DNA from 3 places in the Mesorhizobium sp. WSM4845 genome. Region 3 is predicted to be linked to each of the others. Evidence: predicted binding sites of a transcription regulator. Region 3 holds the regulator's gene; each other region holds the start of a gene.
What was found. Region 3 encodes LexA, which represses DNA repair genes until DNA is damaged. Its sites were predicted from a motif close to TGTTCNNNNTGTGTTCNG; they were not measured.
Positions count from the first base shown of each region.

Region 1: rhuM (RhuM family protein) is a predicted target of LexA. The motif match lies at 4,010-4,027, and genes of this name have one in related genera.
Region 2: dinB (DNA polymerase IV) is a predicted target of LexA. The motif match lies at 2,876-2,893, and genes of this name have one in related genera.

Region 1 covers NZ_JBVVQA010000015.1:1,726-9,122, reverse strand. The annotation lists gene AC0L2C_RS17995 (hypothetical protein) at 1-715, shown strand, start outside; gene AC0L2C_RS17990 (helix-turn-helix domain-containing protein) at 837-1,106, shown strand; gene AC0L2C_RS17985 (hypothetical protein) at 1,111-1,317, shown strand; gene AC0L2C_RS17980 (winged helix domain-containing protein) at 1,314-1,628, shown strand; gene AC0L2C_RS17975 (hypothetical protein) at 1,681-2,148, shown strand; gene AC0L2C_RS17970 (hypothetical protein) at 2,145-2,738, shown strand; gene rhuM (RhuM family protein) at 2,931-3,983, opposite strand; gene AC0L2C_RS17960 (plasmid mobilization protein) at 4,110-4,265, shown strand; gene AC0L2C_RS17955 (hypothetical protein) at 4,476-5,126, shown strand; gene AC0L2C_RS17950 (hypothetical protein) at 5,531-5,749, shown strand; gene AC0L2C_RS17945 (hypothetical protein) at 5,897-6,130, shown strand; gene AC0L2C_RS17940 (hypothetical protein) at 6,241-6,426, shown strand; gene AC0L2C_RS17935 (GFA family protein) at 6,633-7,361, opposite strand.
Region 2 covers NZ_JBVVQA010000023.1:30,006-37,402, forward strand. The annotation lists gene AC0L2C_RS23535 (FAD-dependent oxidoreductase) at 1-1,482, shown strand, start outside; gene dinB (DNA polymerase IV) at 1,579-2,820, opposite strand; gene AC0L2C_RS23545 (GNAT family N-acetyltransferase) at 3,134-3,607, opposite strand; gene AC0L2C_RS23550 (hypothetical protein) at 3,731-4,099, opposite strand; gene AC0L2C_RS23555 (hypothetical protein) at 4,293-4,595, shown strand; gene AC0L2C_RS23560 (XRE family transcriptional regulator) at 4,824-5,519, opposite strand; gene AC0L2C_RS23565 (hypothetical protein) at 5,980-6,372, shown strand; gene AC0L2C_RS23570 (DUF6456 domain-containing protein) at 6,483-7,082, shown strand; gene AC0L2C_RS23575 (DUF2285 domain-containing protein) at 7,189-7,397, shown strand, end outside.
Region 3 covers NZ_JBVVQA010000005.1:238,283-245,679, forward strand. The annotation lists gene gltX (glutamate--tRNA ligase) at 1-119, opposite strand, end outside; gene AC0L2C_RS08690 (ComEC/Rec2 family competence protein) at 221-2,677, shown strand; gene lexA (transcriptional repressor LexA) at 2,671-3,408, opposite strand; gene AC0L2C_RS08700 (molybdopterin molybdotransferase MoeA) at 3,513-4,718, opposite strand; gene moaC (cyclic pyranopterin monophosphate synthase MoaC) at 4,718-5,215, opposite strand; gene trpC (indole-3-glycerol phosphate synthase TrpC) at 5,282-6,133, opposite strand; gene trpD (anthranilate phosphoribosyltransferase) at 6,138-7,148, opposite strand; gene AC0L2C_RS08720 (SurA N-terminal domain-containing protein) at 7,145-7,397, opposite strand, start outside.

The sequences.
Region 1 (7,397 bases), on a different contig from region 3:
CTCCGCATGGACAGGGCGAGAACTGCAAACGCAGATGTCCGCACATAATCCCCCACGCCTTCCGGCGACCTTCGATGCCACCCGGAGCAGCCTAGAGACCGCAAAATCGTTGATCCGGATATACTGCCCTGAAATAGAGACCCCGCAAACGGTTTCGGAGGAGCATTGGAGTTTGGCACTTGATGCTTTCGAGCGGGACAGGGCGGCGCGGTCGAGGTTTCGCGAAGCCAAAGAAGTTTTCCGTGAACACTGTGCTTGGGGGCGCCTTGTCGCCGCCTGTATGTTGTCGAGCGGCGAGGCCATGAAGGTTGAGAAGGAGCGCTGGAATAACCGAGAGCAGGCCATGAAATGGCTTTGGGATTGCAGCGTCCCCTCGAACTATGGCCACGATCGTCATCCGCTGTTTGTCAGAATGGACACGCTGACTGCGCTGGTTAACCCGCTCGGGACGAGCCCGTCTGCGACGGAACCGGCCAAGGGGTATAGGTCCAAGTATCTGCGGTTTCTGCTTGCCGCTGCCGATTCCCTCAACGTTAAGCCGGATGACAATAGGACGCGCAAGCAAGTTGCGAATGATATTCTCACCTTTGCGCGCGGGGTAGCCGATACAGACATCAGCCAAATCAGCCCAACGATGGCCGATAACATGGCAACCATCCTGCGCGAGCCGGAAGCGGGCGGAGGCAAAAACTCTCCCCGCTATAAGAAAAAATAGGTTCTGCACCCCCTCGCTTGTGGCATTTAAAAACAATGGCTTAGCTATGGGGGGCTCGCTTTTCTCCGCTTGATTGCGTCAGAAGCGGCGGTGCACGGCGCTGATACCGCCATCACTGCGCATGGGAATACATGGGGACTGTCCTAGACGAAATCGTGTCTTGGAATGCGCGCTGGCCGGTCAGCCAGCAAGGGAAAGGATACTCCCTCCAATGACCGCAATCTCAGTTGACATCGCCAGAGCCGTGAACATCTCCGGCATAAGCCGGAGCGGCCTCTACAAGTTGTTCAAGGCGGGGAAAATCACACCCCGAAAGAATGGCAAGCGGACGCTCGTATTAGTTTCCGAGCTTCAGAGCTACGTCGAATCCCTTCCGAAGGTGGGGGGATAAGACGATGACCCTACAAATGGAAACGGCCAGCCTGGCAGGGCTGACCGGTCCGGTAGTCTCAAAAGGTGTCGCGCCTCAGGATTACCAAAACCGCACCGATCTCGCAACAAGCTTCGACTATGCCGCTGCAAACAAGACGGCCCGTTTTCGCCTTCGGATCGAAACGGCTCGTCTTGTTTGCACCCTCTCTGGTTTGGGAGGCGCATCATGAGCCGCCCCAAGGATAAGATCTGGGTTCGCGCCAAGGTGCTGCCCGATGGCGAGCCGATGACCATCTATGGCCGTGAGGCTTGGTGCCTTCGCAGGCTGATCGAAGCCGGCGAAAAGGGCTGCACGCCTATCGAGCAACCGGCTCCCCGCTGGTCTGCCTACGTGCACGACTTGAAGCACAAGTTCGGAATTGTGATTGATACCGTCCACGAGGCCCGCGCTGGCCCCTATGCCGGTTCTCATGCCCGGTACGTGCTCCGCTCCTTGGTGGCCATCATCGAGGACAGCGACAGCGAGAGGGCCGCGGCATGATGACCCCCGATGACCTCCAATTCCTCAAGTCGATATCTGCCCGGATTGGGGGATGCTGAAGATGCGCGAATTCTCAAAAATCAGCCCGAAGGTGTGGCGCTCAAAACGGTTTCGCGCACTGCCGTCTGACGATGCTCGCTTTCTGTTGCTGTTCTTCCTGACCAGTGAACATCAGACCAGTGCGGGCTGCTTCAGAATGCCTGATGCCTATGCTGCGGCGGACCTGGGTTGGCCGATTGAACGCATGCAGACGGCTCGTCAACATCTTATCGAGGGCGACTTGATCGCCTTCGATATCGCGACGGACGAGTATTTTGTTGTTGGCTGGTTCGGGCATAACAAACCGATGAATGCCAGCCATCAGAAGTCGATCGTTCGCGTCGTCTCTGATGTCGAAAGCGACGCGGTCCGCGAGGTCGCCGAGACCGAACTTCACCCCGCTCTGATCCCGAGCACCGTCGAAACACTCGGCAGCGCCAGACTTGGAAATTCATCCTACATGACTAGGAGGGCCTCATGAGAGGACACGATGGGGACACTGTGTCGAGACCTTGTCGACATAAGGAGACTGAGACGGAGACAGTTACACGAGACGGAGAAGAGACTGGAACCGAGACTTTTACAAAGAAGAAGACTTTTACTGAGACCGTCAAAATAGCGAACGAAGGCGTTCCCTTATCGTTGGCAAGAGGCTTTGGAGGGAAGAAAGGACGCAAGCTTTCAAGGGCAGCGCTCTACGACCTCAAGGCATCAAGAAAAGAATGCCGCTCCTACGAATGGCCAGAGCCGCTGTTCGCCTTGCGGGAATGGCTTCGCAAGCACGGCGTCGATGTCGGCGCGCTCAAGAGCGAACGGCAGGCGCTATGGCTGGCAATAAGGCTTGGCCGCCAGGGCAAGAAGATGCCGCATCGGCTGGCGCCGCTGTTCCCTGCCCTCTTGAAGGTGCAGCGCACGCTCTGCCCGGTGAAAACAGCACCCCCGCAGGGCCGGCTATTTGCGCCGACGAAAGAGCAGGGAACATTCGGCCCGGCATCGGCTGTTCGATCGGTAAGCATCGCGGCCTATCTGGAGGAAAAGGCCTCTGCGCAGGACGGGGGCCGCCATGGATAAATCAAAGCCTCTCACCCTTCAGCAGGCGGCAGGCATCGCCGGGGTTTCGCCCGATACGATAGCCCGGTGGTGCAAACGGTATGGGATCGGGAAGCAGCTTCACAGCAAGGCGCCGTGGCGGGTAGATCCAATCGGCGTAGGTATTGTTGCGGCGGGCGATGCAGAGGCATTAGCGGATTACCAGTCTCGCCGCTAACGTTTTGACCCTTTTGGGAGATTCTTAGCTTCCCGGGCGAGAGATGCGATATTTTCAGACGCTGCAGACTGGCGGTCAATCCGGCGGCGTTCATCAAACTTTTCGTACTGCCTCTCGGCAAGCTTCTTCGCGTCGCTAGCCTTCACAGAGCCACCGCCGCGCAGGAGATTTCGGCCCAGCTGTTGCAGTTGTTGGTCAAGAAGATTTTGTGCGTCCTGCATCACCACCAGGCGACCTATGTCGAGTTGGTCCTCAAAAATGTCGAGTAAGATGGTTGTAAGGCGGTTCAGCTCCTTGATCTCGCCCTCAGCAAGGAAGTTCTTCGATACGCAAACGTCCGTTTTTCGGATGTTGTCGTTCGGCCACGTCTGCAATCCCATGTTTGCGACCTTGTGATCCGCTCGGGACGCGACTATTTCGGCTGGCGTACGTGAAGTCACCGCGTAGACCAGTTTTGCCTGTGTTCTTTGGTAGAACTCGCGAGCGGTTTCGGTCGTCCCATCGTAGTCCTGGCACATAGCGCAGATGCTGCGGAGCTCGCGGTAGACGTTGGCTTCATCCGATCGGATGTCACGAATAATTTCACGAAGCTCGGCTATTCTGCTGGCGCTATCAGGCTGCTTCAGACGGGGAGCATCTACAACGAACCCCTTCTTAGCAAACTGGACCAGCACACGTGTTGCCCAGCGCCGGAAAATTGTCGCCTGGGCAGAGGAGACTCGATAACCAACTGAAATCACGGCATCCAGATTGTAGTGCTCGATCTGGCGTTCAACTTTTCGGGCACCCTCCTGTCGAACTTGTGCAATCTTTGCACTTGTTGCATCGGCATCCAGCTCGCCTTCAGTGTACACGTTAGCTATGTGCTTGGTGATAACCGAGCGATCCACGCCAAAAAGCTGCGCGATTTGGGCTTGGGTCATCCAAAGCGTTTCGCCTTCATAGCGGATGTCGAGCCGCAAACCTTTATCGGTGCCATAGACGAGAAATCGGTCGCCCGTCAGAGCATCCTCAACGAGGTGGACGGGCTCATCGTTATCGTCGGCCATCAAAACACCATCCGAATCGGTTAAACGAGAACAATATAGCAACTTCTCCCACATTGCCGATAATGCGGAACGCCAGCAATAGCCTAGGCTGATACATTTCCTGTGTTCGTCACAGGAGAGTTTCCCATGCGCCTCAGCGCAGCGATGATCGAGAATATCCGGCTTCGTGTTACGCCCGAAGAGAAGTCTGCACTTCGCGCCGCAGCAATGAGGCGAGGCCTCACGCTATCGGAGTACATTCGAGAAGCAGCTTCGCAAGCCTCTCAGCGGGCAGCAGCGTAGCATGTCCCACTTTGCCGCCCCGCCAATGACCCTCATGCAGCTTTGGCGCCTCCACAGGGCCGAATGCAGGAGCATTGGCTCAATCGTGGCTGACGCCCGTGCCGGCACCCTTTCCGGCGTCGAATCCCTTCCCAGCGGCTTCGGTTTCAGCGTGACCGATCAACGGTCGGCTCTGGCTGCCATGCAGCACGGCCCTATGGTGAGGCACTAATGACAGTCGTTCCGATGCCCAAGAGAGGCAAGACGGCAAATCCGGTTGCAAAGCCGTATGAGCCGACAGCGCGGGAACTTGCATCACAGGCCGCCTACGCTAAGCGCCGCGAGAACAGGCGTCCGATTCCGCAAATAAAAGTGTCGATGAGCGACGATGGTGGTAAGCGCATCGCTTCGATCGCGGTGGATCACCCTGACCCCGCACTCGGCTATGAGCTACTGGCCGAAGCCATAGGGGCCGATAGCGGCACTTTCCTTGCCGGCACTCTCGATTCACTGGCCAAGGCTGCTCAGGTCGGCTCCGTGGTACGTGAGGGTGAAATGAATTATGCCCTTTCCATGGTATGCGGGCTCCGACCAAAGGACCAGATCGAAGCGACTCTTGGTGTCCAGATGGCTGCCATTCACATGGCCACGATGAATACCGCTATGTGCATGGGACAAGCTAAGACGTGGGAATTGAAGGAATCGCAAGAACGGGCATTAAACCGGCTCGCCCGTACATATGTGGCCCAGGTTGAGGCTCTGAAGCGTTATCGCAGCAAGGGAGAGCAGCGCGTGATTGTCGAGCGCGTGAACGTTGAAAAAGGCGGCCAGGCCATCGTCGGCAACGTCGCCCATGGGGGCGGGGTAGGTGAAGAAAAATGATCGATAACCCCATGAACCGCGCACCGCGTTGTCACGCTCGCAGCAAGCGCAGCGGAATTGGCTGCAAAGCTCCGGCTGTACGTGGCCATCGCGTCTGTCGCTTCCATGGCGCTGGCGGCGGAGCACCCAGAGGCGCCGCTCATGGTCTCTACCGTCACGGGCGATTCACTTGTGAAGCGATCGAGCAGCGCAGAGAGATTTCCGCGCTGATTGCGGAGGCGCGGGCGGCGGCCGCGGTGATATGAGTTTGGACCTACTTCGCCAATCATCCAGTGAAGTTATCGCCGACGCTTTCGCCAAGTCTACCAAACATTCCGGCCCCTTTGGTACGAAATCGTACATTGTTTTTTTCCGGGAAGGTGCAACAAATGGCAGCTTGGGCAGCGGCTCGGGGAGACCCTCGGGTGAACGTTAAGACGACCAACGGGCGCACAGTCGAGGACCTTGTTACAGAGGTCATCGTGGCAGCGCCATACGGCGGAATCGTCTCCGTTAAGGCCACCATAGCAGCGGTGCGCGAAGATGGCCCCCATTGGGAAGTGACCGACTGTGATCTGATCGAGCTTATCGTGGCAGCGGCTCCGGCATTTGGGCGCGCGGTAGCCTTCGACCAAAGCGAATGATCCTCTAATGGCTCCCGGTTGATCAGCCAGTCCTTAGCGCTCAGAAATTTGTTCCAAACATTCCGACCAACCAACTACCGGAACAGAAGATACCGGGGGGACATTTAGATAAGAGGACGTTAGCAACCCATTGTTGAGGAACCTCTTATGAACCCGACCGAATTGCAGGCGATCAGCGACACGCTGATGCGGGTAGTGACGCCAGAGATGACACCGAAACAGCTCCTGAAGGCTGCAAAGAAGGAGCATCCGGAAGCGTCGAAAAAGGACATCGCCCGTGCGGCGTTCTTCTCGATTATTTCCAACGCTGATCAAGACATCGGCAAGTCCAGGAATTTGCAGGCCTTTGCGTTGGCGGAGCGAACCCAACAATCTGATTAAGATTTGATGGTCGACATACGTGGCCCTAGGTCCCAAAACATTCGTGACTTCTAACGGAACCATTCCGTGACCTGCGAGTTGCGGCTCGGGCGGGGTTGGGACATGCCGACATGGCAGAGCGTGATGCAGCGGGCCATAAGACCCTTGCCGACGCCGTTCGGGAGCTGATCGGCACCGAAGACAATCGTCATCACGTACACAAGCTGCTTGGGCTGGAGGTCGAACCAGAACTGCCGCCAACGCTGGCATCATTGCTTGAGGCGATCGGCAAGGCCGGTCGGGACGAAACTCCATAGCTGCCCTGACGGGTCCTGCCAAGGGGGAGCCCGCCGCCGTTGAGGGAACAACGACGGACCCCACAGCGGATGCATTCCACGGAGAATCTACCGCCGCGATTCTAAACCCGCGCGGGCCTACATCGATCGATGATCTACCGGATTAACTGGGAACTAGTCGCCATGCTGCTCGCCGCGGCCTTCATTCTGGCGTTGTGCCTGCGTCCTTAGCTTGCGGGCTCAGGTGGTTCTACCTCGGCTTCATTGCCGGGGGCTTCTGCGTCCTTTTCGAACTGCGTTGCGGATGGCAGAGGACTAAGCCAGCTTTCGCGACGTACGGTCCAGAGTTCGTATTCGGGTGTTAGGTCCGATGGTACCTCGTCGAGGGCCCCGATCATAACCTCCACTTCGTCGTCGCGGATCGACGGCACGCGTCCGCCGCAAGTCGAGCAGAAGCTTCTGCCCGCGTACGTACTGGTGAAACCCGTCATTTGCTCAAATGCCCCTCGGGGCCACACTGCAAACGCAGAGAAAATCGACCCGCTGGCTTTGCGGCAGTCGCTGCAGTGGCAAATGCCAACCCGAAGCGGATCGCCGGTCACGCGAAACGTTACGCCGCGGCAAATGCAGCTACCAGTTCGAACTTGCGCGACTTGGTCCACCACGAGCGTTCTCCCGACCGCTTCAACGGCAAGGAGGGCGAAAACGTTCCACCTTCCCCAAAGGGCCGCCGACCGGTCTCTCAACCCGGCTCCTTCCGTCGGCGCTTTTTGCGAACGCTGATCAAGACATCGGCAAGTCCAGGAATTTGCAAGCGTTTGCGTTGGCGGAGCGAACCCAACGCCGGCTTCATCTATTTGGCCGATGCGCTGTCTAGAAGCTGCCCTAGTCGGTCGGCAGCGGAATCTTGGCAGAGGGTATGGGCGACCGGGAAACCTTCCTCTCGTTAAAGGCATAGCGCCGCAATAAGCCGCCGTGCCGGAAGTGCCAAG
Region 2 (7,397 bases), on a different contig from region 3:
GCGGCGACCGAAGTCGTGCCCGATGCGGTGCCGCTCGGGCAAAGCGAACAGGTCGATGTCGTGGTCGTCGGGTCTGGGATTGCCGGACTGTCGGTCGCCTACGAACTGGCCGTCGCCGGGCAAAAGGTGGCTGTCCTCGATCGCGGCCGGATCGGAAGCGGCATGACGGCTCGCACCACTGCGCACCTGTCATCTGTCTGCGACGACTATTTTTCGGAGCTGACCAAATTGCGCGGCGAGGACCTGGCGCGGATTTTTTACCAAAGCCAATCGGCCGCTATCGACCGTATCCAATCCATCCGGGAGACCGAGCGTATCGCTTGCGATTTCCGGCGCCTTGATGGCTTTCTCTTTCCGGCTTCCGGCAGCCAGGAATCCGATATCACGCGCGAACTGGACGCCGCTCTGAAGATCGGTGTCGAGGTCGAGAAGACCAGGGGCGTGCCATTTGCAGGCTTTTCGAATGTGCAGGCCCTTCGATACGCCAATCAGGCGACCTTCCACCCGCTCAAATATCTCCGCGGGCTGGCCGCGGCCATCCGCGCGCGCGGCGGCGTGCTTTATGCTGATACTATCGTCGAAAAGGTCGAGGAGACTGATGGCGGCGTGCGTGTAACCACGGTTTCAGGCTCTACCGTGTCTGCCAGATCGGCCGTTGTCGCCACCAACTCGCCGATCAACGATCGGGTCGCGCTTCACACCAAGCAAGCGCCCTATCGAACCTACGCGATGTCGTTCGAGATCGCGCGCGATACCATACCGGATGCGCTGTATTGGGATACTGAAGATCCTTATCACTACGTTCGGCTTCAGCCTGGCGACGGTCGGACCGACTTCCTGATCGTCGGAGGTGAAGACCACAAGACAGGACAGGCCGATGATGCCGGTGACCGTTTCGCGGCCCTGACGGCCTGGACCAAAAGGCTGGTGCCCGATGTCGGCGTGGAGACCAACCGGTGGTCGGGGCAGGTGATGGAGCCCGTCGATTATGCGGGGTTCATCGGCCGCAATCCTGGCGACAGCCGCGTCTTTGTGGCGACCGGGGATTCCGGCCAGGGCATTACCCATGGCGTCGTCGCCGGCCTGTTGATTTCGGACCTGATTCTGAAGGAGGAAAGTCCCTGGCGCGAACTCTACGAGCCGTCGCGCAAGACGGCAGGCGCGATCGGCGATTACCTGTCGGAGAATGCGACGGCGATCAAGAGCTTTGCCGAATATATCGCGCCCGGCGAGATCGATTCCGTCGACAAGCTGCGACCGGGAGAAGGGGCCATCGTCCGCGAAGGGTTCAGCAAGATCGCCGCATTTCGCGATGACGACGGCACGCTCTACAAGCGCTCGGCCGCATGCACGCATGTCGGCTGCCACGTCCACTGGAACTCGCTCGAGCGCTGCTGGGATTGCCCCTGCCACGGTTCGCATTTTGCAATCGATGGCACGGCCTTGAACGGACCGGCCGTGGCGCCGCTGGGAAGCGAGTAGGGCAGTAGGCAGTAGGCAGTGGGCAGTGGGCAGTGGTGAGGAAGCCATTCCAGGGGCCATTCCCCTACTCCCCTACTGCCTACTGCCTTCCCTTACTTACAATTCCTTTTCGGCCAGCTCGCGAAACGCATCGGGGACCGATCGCGATTGGCCGAGCGCGACCGAGGCATAGCCGACCGCCTCCCAGCCGAAGCGGTCGCGGATCTTGTCGATGGCGCGGTCCGCGGTCCAGCGCGCCGCACCCTTCCTTGTGCCGGGGCGGAGGCGGTCGTCGTCGAGGCCGAGCGGCAGTTCCAGCTGCAGGGCCGGCTGCTTCTCCAGATGCGATACGGCGATCGCCAGCAGCGAAATGGTCTTTTCGTGCGGATGATCGACAAGCACCTTGCGCACCAGCGCCTCGGCGATCTCGGCCAGCATCGCGGTTGCCGAAATCGGCTGGTCGAGCGTGATCGAACGCGTCACCGAGCGCAGATCGGCAAAGCGGACGCGGACCGTCACCGTGCGGCCGGGCCGGGATTTCGCCCGCAGCCTGGTGGCGACCCTGTCGGCCAGATGCAGCAGGGTGGGTACGAAGATTTTTGCCTCGGCCGGTTTCCTGCCGAGCGCCGATTGCGCGCCGGCCGATCGTGCCCGGCGCTGTGTCTCGAGTTTTCGCGGATCGCGGTTCCAGGCCAGCGCGTTGAGTTTTTCACCTGCCGCCGGGCCGAGCAGACGCTCCAGCGACCCACCATTGGTCTTCGCCAGTTCGCCGATGGTGCGCACACCAATGCCGGCCAGCCGCTCCCTGGTGACCGGACCGACGCCCCACATCAGCTCGACCGGCAGATCGTGAAGGAACTCCAGCTCGTGGCGCGGATCGACCACTACCAGCCCGTCGGGCTTGGCCACCTGCGAGGCGATCTTGGCCAGGTGCTTGGTGCGCGCCACGCCGACCGAGATCGGCAAGCCAAGCTCGGCCCGCACGCGGCGGCGGATGGTGGTCGCGATCTCGGCCGGCGGGCCGAACAGGTGGGTGCAGCCGGCGACGTCGGCAAAGGCCTCATCGATGGAAATCCGCTCGACCACCGGGGTAAAATCGCCGAGCACTTGAATAGCCGCATCGCCGAGCCGCTGATAATCCTTGAAATGGCCGCCGACGAAAATCAGCCCGGGGCAGAGTTCCCGCGCGCGCCGCCCCGGCATGCCGCCGCGCACGCCAAAAGCCCTGGCCTCGTAGGACGCGGCCAAGACGACGCCGCCGCCGACGGCGATCGGCTTGCCGCGCAGGGCGGGGTCGAGCAACTGTTCGACCGAGGCATAAAAGGCGTCCAGATCAGCGTGGAGGATGTTGGCTTCCATCCGGCCGTTCGCCCGCGGCGGTTCGAACGCCGCATTGTCCTGAGGGTGGGTTTTGTGGAACATAAAGAGAACAAAAAGGGCGATTGTCAAGGAGCGTGGGGTGGGTAATCGCTTCAGGTTTGCGCTGCCCCTCATCGCCCTGCCGGGCACTTCTCCCCGTATCGAGACGGGGAGAAGGGACACTTCGCAAAAGATTTCGCCATCACCAGCGTTGCAGAAAAGGGTGCCGACGCTGCGGCCAGCCCCTTCGCCCCGTCACTATACGGGAAGAAGGTGCCGGCAGGAGGATGAGGGGCGGCGCCGACTTCGGCAATCAGCCGATCGAGCGCCACAGCGCCATCTTGTAGCCGAGATGGCTGGCGGTGAAACCGAGGCCCTCGTAGAAAGCGTGCGCCTTCCGTCGGCTCTTGTCGGTCGTGAGCTGAACGAAGCTGCAGTTGCGCGAACGGCATTCTTCAACCGCCCATTCGATCATCAGCTTGCCGATGCCGCGAGACCGCCATTGCCGCGCGATGCGAACGCTTTCGATCTGCCCGCGCCAGGCGCCTTTCCTGGAAATACCTGGAATGAAGCTGAGCTGCAGGGTTCCGACCACCTGTCCGGCTTCCACGGCCACGGCCAGCAGTTGGTTGGGATCGGCATCGATTGCCCGGAAGGCATCGAAATAGGACGGCGCAAGCGGCGTCGACGGGTCCTCCCGGCTCGCGCCGAGCGCATCGTCGGCGAGCAGTGCGACAATTGCCGGCAGATCGGGCGCTTGTGCGCGACGGAACTCGAGTTCGCTCATCGAGGGGAGACATACGGCCTGGTGTCGGCGACGGCAAGTGCGGTCCAGCCATGCGCGACAGGCGCGTCGCGTTGGGCGACCGGCGCCAGGCATTCGCGGTTGATGGCCTCGCGGACCTCCAGCTTACGCCGCCTGCCGTGCCCAGAGGCGGTGGCCGTAGCGGCGGAAGAAGCGCGCCAGCAGAAGCTGCTGCCTGGCGCGGGCGAGATCGGCGCCGCGCCTTTCCTGGCGCCAGCGCGGCATATTGCGATAACAGGCAATGAAGCGGGCGGCGTCCTCGAGCGCCTCCTCAGTCGACTGCGCCGGGCGGATCGCCGCCAGGAACAAGGCCTCGCCGAGCTTCAGCCGGTCGACCAGCGCCTTGCGCTGGCCATGGCCGAGGCGCGCCCGGCCTATGCCGTCGAGGCGGATAGCCGCGAGGGCGGCGAGCATGGCCGGGCTGTCGCTGGTATAGCCGCAATCGCGGGCGAACTGGGCGGAGAGGGCGTCCATCTTCGTCTCCTTGGCTGGCGGCGGCGCGACGGAGACCCGGTCCCGTCGCCCATTCACCTGGGATATCACATGGAAGCATAACTCGAAAAATGGCACAAGTTAAACTTTTTCATGGGTTGAGCGGAACCGACTCGACTCTTCGGGAAAAACCCCTAACGTTGTGAACAAAACAGGAACTGAGGCATCAGGGACGATGGCATTGCCGGGCAAGGAAGCAACGATCGCCGAGGTCGTCTCGATCGCGGTCGAGTGTATCGATTGCGGTCGAAACAGATGGTGGAAGCCGGCGGAGCTGAGGCGATTCGGGGTGATCGCGCAGACGCCGCTGGCGGCGCTGTCGGGGCGGCTTCGCTGCTCGGCCTGTCGCGCCGATGGCCTGCCGGGCGCGGCCGTCTCGATCCAGGCGGCGTTCATCGACGAGCGGCAGCAGCGCCGCGCCGAGGCGCGGATGCTTGGCGAGCGCGAGGTTCCGCTGGAGAGATCCAGGCGGGCTTGATGGGGAGTGGCGATTCCTTCTCCCCTTGTGGGAGAAGGTGGCCTCGCGAAGCGAGGTCGGATGAGGGGTGTTGGACGGATCGCCAACGCCTGCCTTTGCTCCAGGGAAGTGAAGCGAAGGCGACGGATTGCCGATGCCTCATTCCGTCCAGCACCCCTCATCCGGCTCGGCGCTACGCGCCGATCCACCTTCTCCCACAAGGGGAGAAGGGCGCGCTCCGCCGCCGCCCTAGTACCCCAGCAGTTCCTTGAGCGGGATGACGCGCCAGACGTGTTTTATCGCGTAGCGGTTGAAGGTCAGCGACTTCGGCGGATTGTACTGCTCGACGACCAACTCGGCGGCGGTCCGCTTGACCAGCTTTTTGATGAAGGCCTTGCCGTTGCGCTCGTTTTCCTCGGGAAACATCTCGATCACCACGTGGTCGCCGGGCACAGCGTCGCGGCCGCCGCAATAGAGCATCTCGCCGGGCTCGTAGCGCGGCACCATCGAGTCGGAGAGCACGTGCAGCGCGAACACCTTGCGCAGATGGGCGATGCCGGGCGGGCGCTGGACATAGCCGGCGACCTCGCCGTTGAAGGTGAAGTCACCGTCGTCGCCGCCGACCGCGGCACCCAGAAGCTCGATGTCCATCGGGCCGGCGGGCAGGGGGGCGGCGTCGGTGACGATCTCGGCGTCGGCGACATTGTCGGCGTCGTCGAGGAAGACGACCTCGCCCTTGCCGAGCGCCACCGGGTCGACGCGCAGGAAGGCGGCGGTCTTCAAAAGGTTCTCGGTTTTCGGCAGGTTGCGGCCGGTTTCCCAATTGCCGACAGCGGCGACGTCGGTGTCGTTGTGCTCGGCAATATGGCGCATCACCAGGCCGCGCTGCTTGCGCGCCTTGCGGATCGCCGTCCCGACCTTGATCGACAATGAGGTTTTCGCCATGGCGCCATCTGAAACATAAGAATCGGTTTCGTCCATGAAAGAATGACTTGCATAATTTTTTGAGTTATGCTTATATATAGCCATGCACAAGCCACGCTCCATCTCGCTTTCCCATCCGTCCCGGCTGTCCTCCTCCCCGGCCGGGACGAAGCCCGAGGCTCGCGCCTCGGATCCGGTGGCCCTGCCGTCAGCGGCGGCGACCGGAACGGCCGGAGCCGTCCCCTCACGGCTCCGGCCCCGAATTTCGGCGCGTGCAATGCGGGCCTTTCGTGCAGCCGCACCGAGGACGGCACGGTCATCGTCTTCGACCGGCGCACGGGCAGGGCGGTTTCCCCTGGGAGAGGTAATCGGCGACGCCGCGCCGCCCCTCACCTGCCTGCCGGCCCCCTCTCCCCGTGAACGGGGAGAGGGGGCAGCTTCGGCATCGACGCAACCCTTTCGATCTCGATGGAAGAACATCATGCCCGCCTATACCGACACAAAATTGCAAAGCATCGCCCGCACGCCGGCCAGGCTGGCGCCGCCGGTCTGGCTGCCGCAGCGCCCGTTGGTGCGCGAGATCCAAGGGCCCGACGGCGAGGCCCTCAAGCTGCCGTCGCCGCGCCCCGCTGCCGCCGTCGGGCGCCAGCCGCATGTCGCGGCCATGCGCTTCATCGACTGCCTGTTCAACCGCTGCCGCGCACCGCTCGACCTGACGCTCGAGCAAAATCCCGAAAACGACGCGCCCGGCAGCCGGCCGGCACTGGCGATGCTGTGCTGCGGCTTGCGCACGCGGCCGCTGAAAAGCTACTGCGCCTATCACGCGGCGCGGTTCTGCGACCATCGCCGTACGGCTCTCGCGGACGCAGCGTGAGCGGCATCGGTCGAGAGTCTTCTCGCCAAGCACGGCGGCCCAGTTCCTCGCCCCCGCTGCGCGGAGGAGCCCAGGTTCTGCGAAGACAGCAATGAAACGAGGAGCCACAGATGAGCAAGAAGACCGCCCAAAAGGCCAAACCGCCCAAATTACCCACGGGCGAGGCCGAGCAGGTGCGCATCCGCAAGCAGGTCGGTCATGATTTCGCGCTGAAGGATGATGCCTTTGGCCGCAAGCGGCTGGCGACCGGCACGCTGGAGGCGAGGCGCGTCTATGAGGTGTCCAATAACGGCCACACCGCGACCGGCGGGATTGTGCGGGTGCGCAATGTCGACCCGCTGACCGGCATCACCTCGCTGTCGCGCCAGCAGCGCGAGGCGGGCATGCGCTACCGCGAGGATTTTCGCGTCTCGGCACAGGACGGCGTCAAGCCGATGGCGCTGATCGAGCGCGTCGACGGCGGACGCATCGGCGGCGGCGTTGCCGACCGCATCCTGTCCGCCGGCCGCGCCTATGCCGACGCCACCAGGGCGCTTGCGCATTGGGAGGTGTCGGTCGTGGTGCAAAAAGTCTGCTGCGCCGGCGAAACGGTGAAGAGCCTGGCCGAACAGACCGGCGAGCCGCGGGATGTGCTGTCGAAACTGCTCAAAATCGGGCTGGACTTGCTGGCGGTGCATTACGGCATGATGCTGATGCGGCGGCCGCGGTGAAGGGGCAAACGGGGCGTTTGGCAATGCGTTTTGGCCAGCGTCCTCCAATTGAAGGGCGCGGGTTTCCCGACGGCCTGTTACGCTGCGTCATTGCTGGTAAATCACAATGCCAAAGATGCCGCAAAACGCTCATTTCGCAGATACGGCGCCGACGTCTTCGGCGCTGACCGCGTATGACGAGCACTGCATGCTGACTTACATCCGGCTGCTCGATGCTTCGGCGGACAGCGCCGATTGGCGTGAGGTCGCCCACACCGTCCTGCACATTGACCCGGAGCAGGAGCCAGAACGGGCATTCCGCGCCTGGGCGACGCA
Region 3 (7,397 bases):
AGCATCCTGCCGCCGGTGTGTTTCGCATACAGCCAGTTGAACAGCGCCGTGCGCGCCCCGCCAATATGCAGGAATCCGGTGGGCGAAGGGGCAAAACGGGTGACGACCTTGTCGGACATGGAACTCCTGGGCAAGCGCAGAAAACGGATGTGGTGCGCGGACTTTCGCGCGTCGCGCGTTCATGTAGCATAGGAGGTCAAGGGCGCAAGGGGCGAACCCTATGGCTGGACCAGGCCGCGGCGTGGACGAGAGCGAGGGCGCGACCGCAAGCGTCAGCGAACGATCGCTGTTTGCCGACGTTCCTCACACTGAGGCGCTACCCGTTTCGCTGCCTGCGTCGCCGCTGAGCATCCAACCTCTTTCGCCGGATCGCCCGGCGCCGATACCGGCTTCAGCACCCGGCCCTGTCATTCGTTTTCGCCGACAGCTCAGCCATCTTTCACCATCCGGTGTCCGCAACAGCGTGGCCGCGGCAGCCGGCCTGGAACTCGACCGGGGCGTCGCCTTCCTGCTGGTGCCGGTTTTCCTGGCATGCGGGGTGATCGTCTATTTTTCGCTTGCCGTCGAACCGGACTTTGCCCAGCCCATCGCCGTCGTGGTCCTTACGGCATTGTGTGCGGCCGTCACGCGCTCACGCCGCAAAACGCACCTGTGCTTCATGGCAGCGTTGCTGTGCGCGCTTGGTGTGCTCGCCGCCAAGGTTGAAACCTGGCGCGCCGGAACGAAGATGCTCGGTTCGGAAATCCAGACCCGGCTGACCGGCCGTGTCGTCAGGCTCGACCAGATGGCGAACGGCCGGATCAGGCTGACCATCGATGTGATGTCGACCGCCCGGCCGACACTGCGTTATGCACCCGAACGTGTCAGGGTGTCGGCACGCAAGATTCCCGCTGAGATGACCGCAGGCTCGGTGGCAACCGGCTATGTGAGGCTTCTGCCTCCGACTGGCCCGGTCAGACCGGACAGCTTTGACTTTTCCTTTGACAGCTATTTCGCCGGTATCGGTGCCAGTGGCTTTTTCCTCGGCAGTCCAAAGATCGTCGTCTCCGAAGATGCACCGTTAACCGCACGCCTTTCTTCGTCGATCGAGAAGGCGCGCGAAACCATCGCCGACCATATCAGGGACAGCATCGGTGGTGCCGAGGGGGAGATTGCCGCTGCGCTGATCGTCGGCGTGCGTGCCGGCATCCCCGAAGAGATAAACGAATCGATGCGGCGCACCGGCATCTACCACATCATCTCCATTTCCGGCCTGCACATGGCGCTTGTCGCCGGCACCGTCATGGGATTGCTGCGCGGCGCCTTTGCGCTGTTTCCCGACTTTTCGTCGCGCCGGCCGGTCAAAAAATATGCGGCTGCTGCCGCACTCGTCTCCATCGCTGCCTATCTGATCTTTTCCGGTATCGTGGTCGCGGCTGAACGCAGCTTCATCATGCTGGCGGTAATGCTTGTCGCCGTGCTGTTCGACCGGGCGGCACTCACCATGCGCAACCTGGCGATTTCGGCCATCGCCGTTATCGTCGTGTCGCCGCACGAGGTGGTCGGCGCAAGCTTCCAGATGTCGTTCGCCGCGACTGCGGCTCTCGTGGGCGCCTATGCCGGTTGGTCCGACTATCGTGCCGACAGGGCCAAGGCGCCGCGACAGCGACGGTCACCGGTCGCTTTCGTCACGCGCAAGCTCGTCGCCGGGGCAGGCACCATCGCAATGACCTCCATCATTGCCGGCAGCGCCACCGCGCTCTTCGCCATCTGGCACTTCCAGCGCGTCTCGCCGCTCAGCCTGTTCGCCAATCTGGCCGTCATGCCGATCGTCACGATCGTCATGTTCCTGGCCGTCCTCAGCGCCTTGGCAATGCCTTTCGGCCTCGACGGCCCTTTCCTCTACATGATGGGCAAGGGCCTGACGGCGATGATTGCAATTTCGGGATGGATATCGGAGCGTTCGCCCGTCGATGCAGTCGGCCTGATTTCGTTGCAATCGGTTCTGCTGGTGACGGTCGCCTTAGTCATCGCCACGATGGCGACGACATGGCTGCGGCTTGCCGCACTTCCCTTTGCGCTCGCCGGCCTGCTGACGATTTCCGAGACGCGCACCCCCGACGTGCTGATCTCGGAGGATGCGCATCTGGTGGCGCTGCCGATCGGCGGCGGCGAACTTGCCGTCAACCGGATGCGTTCGAACGAATTCACCACCGACAACTGGAAACATGCGCTGGTTTCAACAACGATCGTCGAGCCGGAGACATTCGAAAAAGGAGATGTGCGGTTCGACATCGCCGATCCGGCCGACCTGCCGCCGGGAGCGCCTTTCACCTGCACTGCCGGCCTGTGCCTGGCCCGGCATCCGTCCGGCGCGCTCATCGCGCTCGCCGACAACCGCAAAACCGCGCGGCCGGCCTGTGCCTTTGCGGATTTGATCGTCATCGACGATGCCACAGCCTATTACAAACTCTGCCGCAACCCGCTGGTTCTCGTCGTCACCAAACGGCAGCTCGCTCGCATGGGCAGTGCCGCCGTCTTCTTCGATCCGCTATCGGCGAAGACGCGCGCAGAAATCCGTTTTGCCGTCAGACAGCCATACAGGCCTTGGCATGAGCAGCGGCGATTTTCGCGCGAGGCGAGGGGCCTGCCGCCATACCGCAGGGCCGAGAAACCCAAGAAGCCTGCCGTTCAGTAACGCCGGATCAGTCCGACGAGCTTGCCCTGCACCTTGACCCGGTCCGGCCCGAAGATGCGCGTCTCGTAGGCCGGATTGGCGGCTTCCAGTGCGATCGAGGCACCTTTGCGGCGGAATCGCTTCAGCGTCGCTTCCTCCTCGTCGACCAGAGCGACAATGATCTCGCCAGGCTGGGCGGTGTCGGCGTTGCGGATGATAACCGTGTCGCCGTCGAAGATGCCGGCCTCGATCATCGAATCCCCCTTGACCTCCAGCGCGTAGTGCGTGCCGCCGGTGATCATGTCCGGTGGCACCGAGATCGAATGCGTCTGGTGCTGGATGGCGTCGATCGGCACACCGGCAGCGATGCGGCCCATCACCGGTATGGAAACGGTGGCAACGACGTCGTCGTCATTGCCGGCCGCACGCATGCGCGAAGGCGCCGGCTTGATCTGGCGTCCGAGGCCGCCCTGGCCAAGGCTGCCTTGAATGACGCTCGGCGAGAATTTGCGCGCCGCATTGAGGCCCGGCGCGATCGAATCGGGCAGGCGCAGCACCTCCAGCGCGCGGGCGCGGTTGGGCAGGCGGCGAATGAAACCGCGTTCCTCCAGCGCCGTGATCAGCCGGTGGATCCCCGATTTGGAGGCGAGGTCGAGCGCTTCCTTCATCTCGTCGAACGAGGGCGGAATGCCGCTTTCCTTCAGTCGCTCGTGGATGAACATCAGCAGTTCATGTTGTTTGCGTGTTAGCATCGCGACCCCCAACAGAATCAGAAAAACAAACCCAGAACAAACACTATCTGTTCCAGTTGTGTTCCGCAACCATTTAAAGTTTAATGAATGTGTTGACGTTTTGTTCAGCGTAGCATCAGCACGCTGCAGGCGGCGCCCGCTGCGGCCGCGGGAGCGAATGGCTCGCGCACGACCAATCCGTTGGCGTCGGCCAGCATTCTGAGCATCGAGGAATCCTGGACACTGAACGGCGTTGCCTCAAGCGTGCCAGCTTCTTCCTTCACCACCGCGCGTACATAGTCCTGCCTGAGATCGTTGGCCGGCATGGCGGCGCCGAGCCGCGCCTGACGCATGTCCTGGCGAAACGCGCGGCCGCCGAGCCGCGCCAGCAGCGGCTTCAGAAAGAGCTGCGTGCAGACCAGGCTGGCCACCGGATTGCCGGGCAGGCCGATGCAGCGGATGGCGCCCAGCCGCCCGAACATCAATGGCTTGCCGGGCCGCATGGCGATTTTCCAGAAATCGAGCGCCATGCCTTCGCCGGTCAGCACGTCATGGACGAGGTCGTGGTCGCCGACCGAGGCGCCGCCCAGCGTAACGATGACGTCCGCGCCTGCGGCGACGGCTTTTTTCACCAGCGCGGCGATCGCCTCCTTGCGGTCGGGGGCGATGCCGAGATCGAGTGCGCAGGCGCCAACCGAGCGGGCCGCGGCGGCGACGCCATAGGCATTGGAGGAGATGATCTGGTCGGGGCCAAGGTCGCTGCCCGGCGGCAGCAATTCGTCGCCGGTGGCGATGATGGCGACCAGCGGCCGTTTCACCACGCGGACCTGCTGGTGGTTGGCCGACGCCGCCAGCGACAATGCCGCGGGATCAAGCAGGCGGCCTTTCTCCAGCAGCATGTCGCCCTGCAAGAAATCGAGCCCGAGGCGGCGGATGTTGCGGCCTTCAACCGTCGGCGCGGTCACTTCGACCATGCCGCCGCCGAGGTCGCGGACATTCTCCTGGATGACGATGGTGTCGGCGCCTCCGGGAAGCGGCGCGCCGGTGAAGATGCGCACGGCCTGCGCCGCGCCGACTGTTCCGGCAAAGCCTCGTCCGGCCGGCGCTATGCCGATCACCGAAAGTCTCGCGGGCACGGACGCGACATCGTCGGCCCGCACGGCATAGCCGTCCATGGCCGACGCGTTGAATGGCGGCTGGGTGCGGAGCGCCATGAGCGGCTCCGCCAGCACGCGGTCGGCGGCATCCATCAGGGCGACGCTTTCAGCCTGCAAGGGCGCAGCATCCGCAAGCAGGTGCTCGAGCGCCTCGGCGACCGCAAGCAGCGCCATTATTGGCCTGCCCCCTGGGCATCCGCCTTGTAGTCGCCGGATTTGCCGCCGGTCTTTTCCACCAGCCTGATGCCGGAGATCGCCATGCCGCGATCGACCGCCTTGGCCATATCATAGATGGTCAGGCAGGCGACCGAGACGGCGGTCAGCGCTTCCATCTCGACGCCGGTCTTGCCGGTGACACGGGCCAGCGCCGTGACCTTCAGGCCGGGCAGCTTCGCGTCAGGTTCGATGTCTACCGATATCTTGGTCAACAGCAGCGGATGGCAGAGCGGGATCAGCTCATGCGTCCTCTTGGCCGCCATGATGCCGGCGATGCGCGCCGTGCCCAGCACGTCGCCCTTCTTGGCATCGCCGTCGAGAATCATTTTCAGCGTTTCGGGCCGCATCGAGACAAGACCTTCGGCGATTGCCGTGCGGGTCGTCTCCGCCTTGTCGCCGACATCGACCATATTGGCTTCGCCTTCCGCGCCAAGATGGGTGAGGGCGGCCGACATCGTCAGGTCACCCTGGAGCGACGTGCGTCCGTTTGGACGCACAAACTACACTCTGACGCTTTGTATCTATGCATCATGCTCTCCGAACATCGATTGCGATTTTCGGGCAGATGCATTGGCGGGCGCCTTGCCCGTCAAAAGCAGGTGCGTCGCAGTGGCCACGTCCTGTTGCCGCATCAGGCTCTCGCCGACGAGGAAAGTGCCAATGTCGCTCCGTTCCAGCCTGCGGCAGTCCTGGTGCGAGAAAATACCGCTCTCGCTGACCAGCAGCCGGTCGGCCGGCACCATCGCCGCGAGCCGCTCCGATGTCTCGATGCTGGTTTCGAACGTCCGCAGATTGCGGTTGTTGATGCCGATCAGCCGCGACGACAGTTTCAGCGCGCGTTCCGTCTCGGCCTCGTCATGCACCTCGACCAGCGCGTCCATGCCGAGCTCGAACGCCGTCGTTTCGAGTTCCCTGGCCACGGCGTCATCGACGCTCGCCATGATGATCAGGATGGCGTCCGCGCCCCACGCACGGGCCTCGAACACCTGATAGGGCTCGAACAGAAAATCCTTGCGCAAAGCCGGCAATGTCACGGCGCTGCGCGCATCGGTGAGGAATTCAGGCGCCCCCTGGAAAGACGGCGCATCGGTCAGCACCGAGAGGCAGGCAGCCCCACCTTTGGCATAGGCCGTGGCCAGCGCCGGCGGATCGAAATCGGCGCGGATCAGGCCCTTGGACGGGCTCGCCTTCTTGATCTCGGCGATCAGCGCGAAACTGCCGGATTTGCGTTTGGCTTCAAGGGCCGAGAGAAAGCCGCGTGGTGCGTCGGCATCCTTTGCCCGCGCCTTGATTTGGGCAAGCGGCACCCGCGCCTTCGCCGCCGCGATCTCGTCGCGCTTGTAGGCTTCGATCTTGCGCAGGATATCAGACACGGCGCTATCCGTTCGAAATCTCGACCAGCCGGTCAAGCACCTTTAGCGCCCGGCCGCTGTCGATGGCTTGCGCCGCCGTCGCCATGCCATCGGCAAGCGTCGTCGCCTTTCCCGCCACCACCAGTCCGGCGCCGGCGTTCATCAGCACCGTATCGCGAAAGGCACCGGCAGCGCCGCCCAGCATGTCGCGCAGCGCCTGGGCGTTGTAGGCGGCATCGCCGCCGCGCAATTCGTCCTTGGTATGCCGCTTCAGCCCGACCGCTTCCGGGGTCAGCGTAAAGCTGCGGATCTCGCCGCCGACCAGTTCGGCGACTTGGGTTTCGCCGGTGGTGGTGATCTCGTCATAGCCGTCGCCATGGGCGACCCAGGCGTGGTCGGCGCCCAGTGCCTTCAACGTCTCGGCCACCGGCATGATCCATTCCGGCAAGAAGACGCCAACCATCTGCCTGACGACACCAGCCGGATTGGAGAGCGGGCCAAGCAGGTTGAAGATTGTGCGGGTGCCGAGCTCGGCGCGGATCGGGCCGACATGCTTCATCGCCGGATGATGCGCCGGTGCGAACATGAAGCCGACGCCTGCGTCGTGGATGCAGCGGCCGATCGTTTCCGGCGGGATGTCGAGCTTGACGCCAAGCGCGGTCAGCACGTCGGCGGCGCCGGTCTGCGAGGACAGTCCGCGATTGCCGTGCTTAGCCACCGGCACGCCGCAGGCGGCGATGACGAACGCGGATGCGGTCGAGATGTTGACGCTGTGCGAATTGTCGCCGCCGGTGCCGACGATGTCGATGGCGCCAGCCGGCGCGTCGACGCGCAGCATCTTGGCGCGCATGGTGGCGACGGCGCCGGAAATCTCGCTCACAGTCTCGCCGCGCACGCGCAGCGCTATCAGGAAGCCGCCGATCTGGCCGGGCGTAGCGTCGCCCGACATGATGATGTCGAAGGCATCGCGCGCTTCCTCGAAGGAAAGGGAGCTACCAGCGGCGACCTTGGCGATATGGGTCTTGAGCGCGCTCATCTGGTCAGGGCTTGGGCAACGGCGGTTTGGTCGATGCGAACGTCATATTGCGTCTGCAGCTGCGCCACCAACTGGTCGAGCAGGTCGTCGGACATGCCGGCGGTGAACGATTTCTGCTCGTCGTCCGGCACCGAGCTGGCGTCGGCTCCGGCAGGCTCGAACACTTCGGCAATCCTGAACAGGATCTGTCCGTCGCCGGTGGGCGAGGGGATCAATCCGGTCCCGCCTTCGCCTTCGCCGAACATCGCA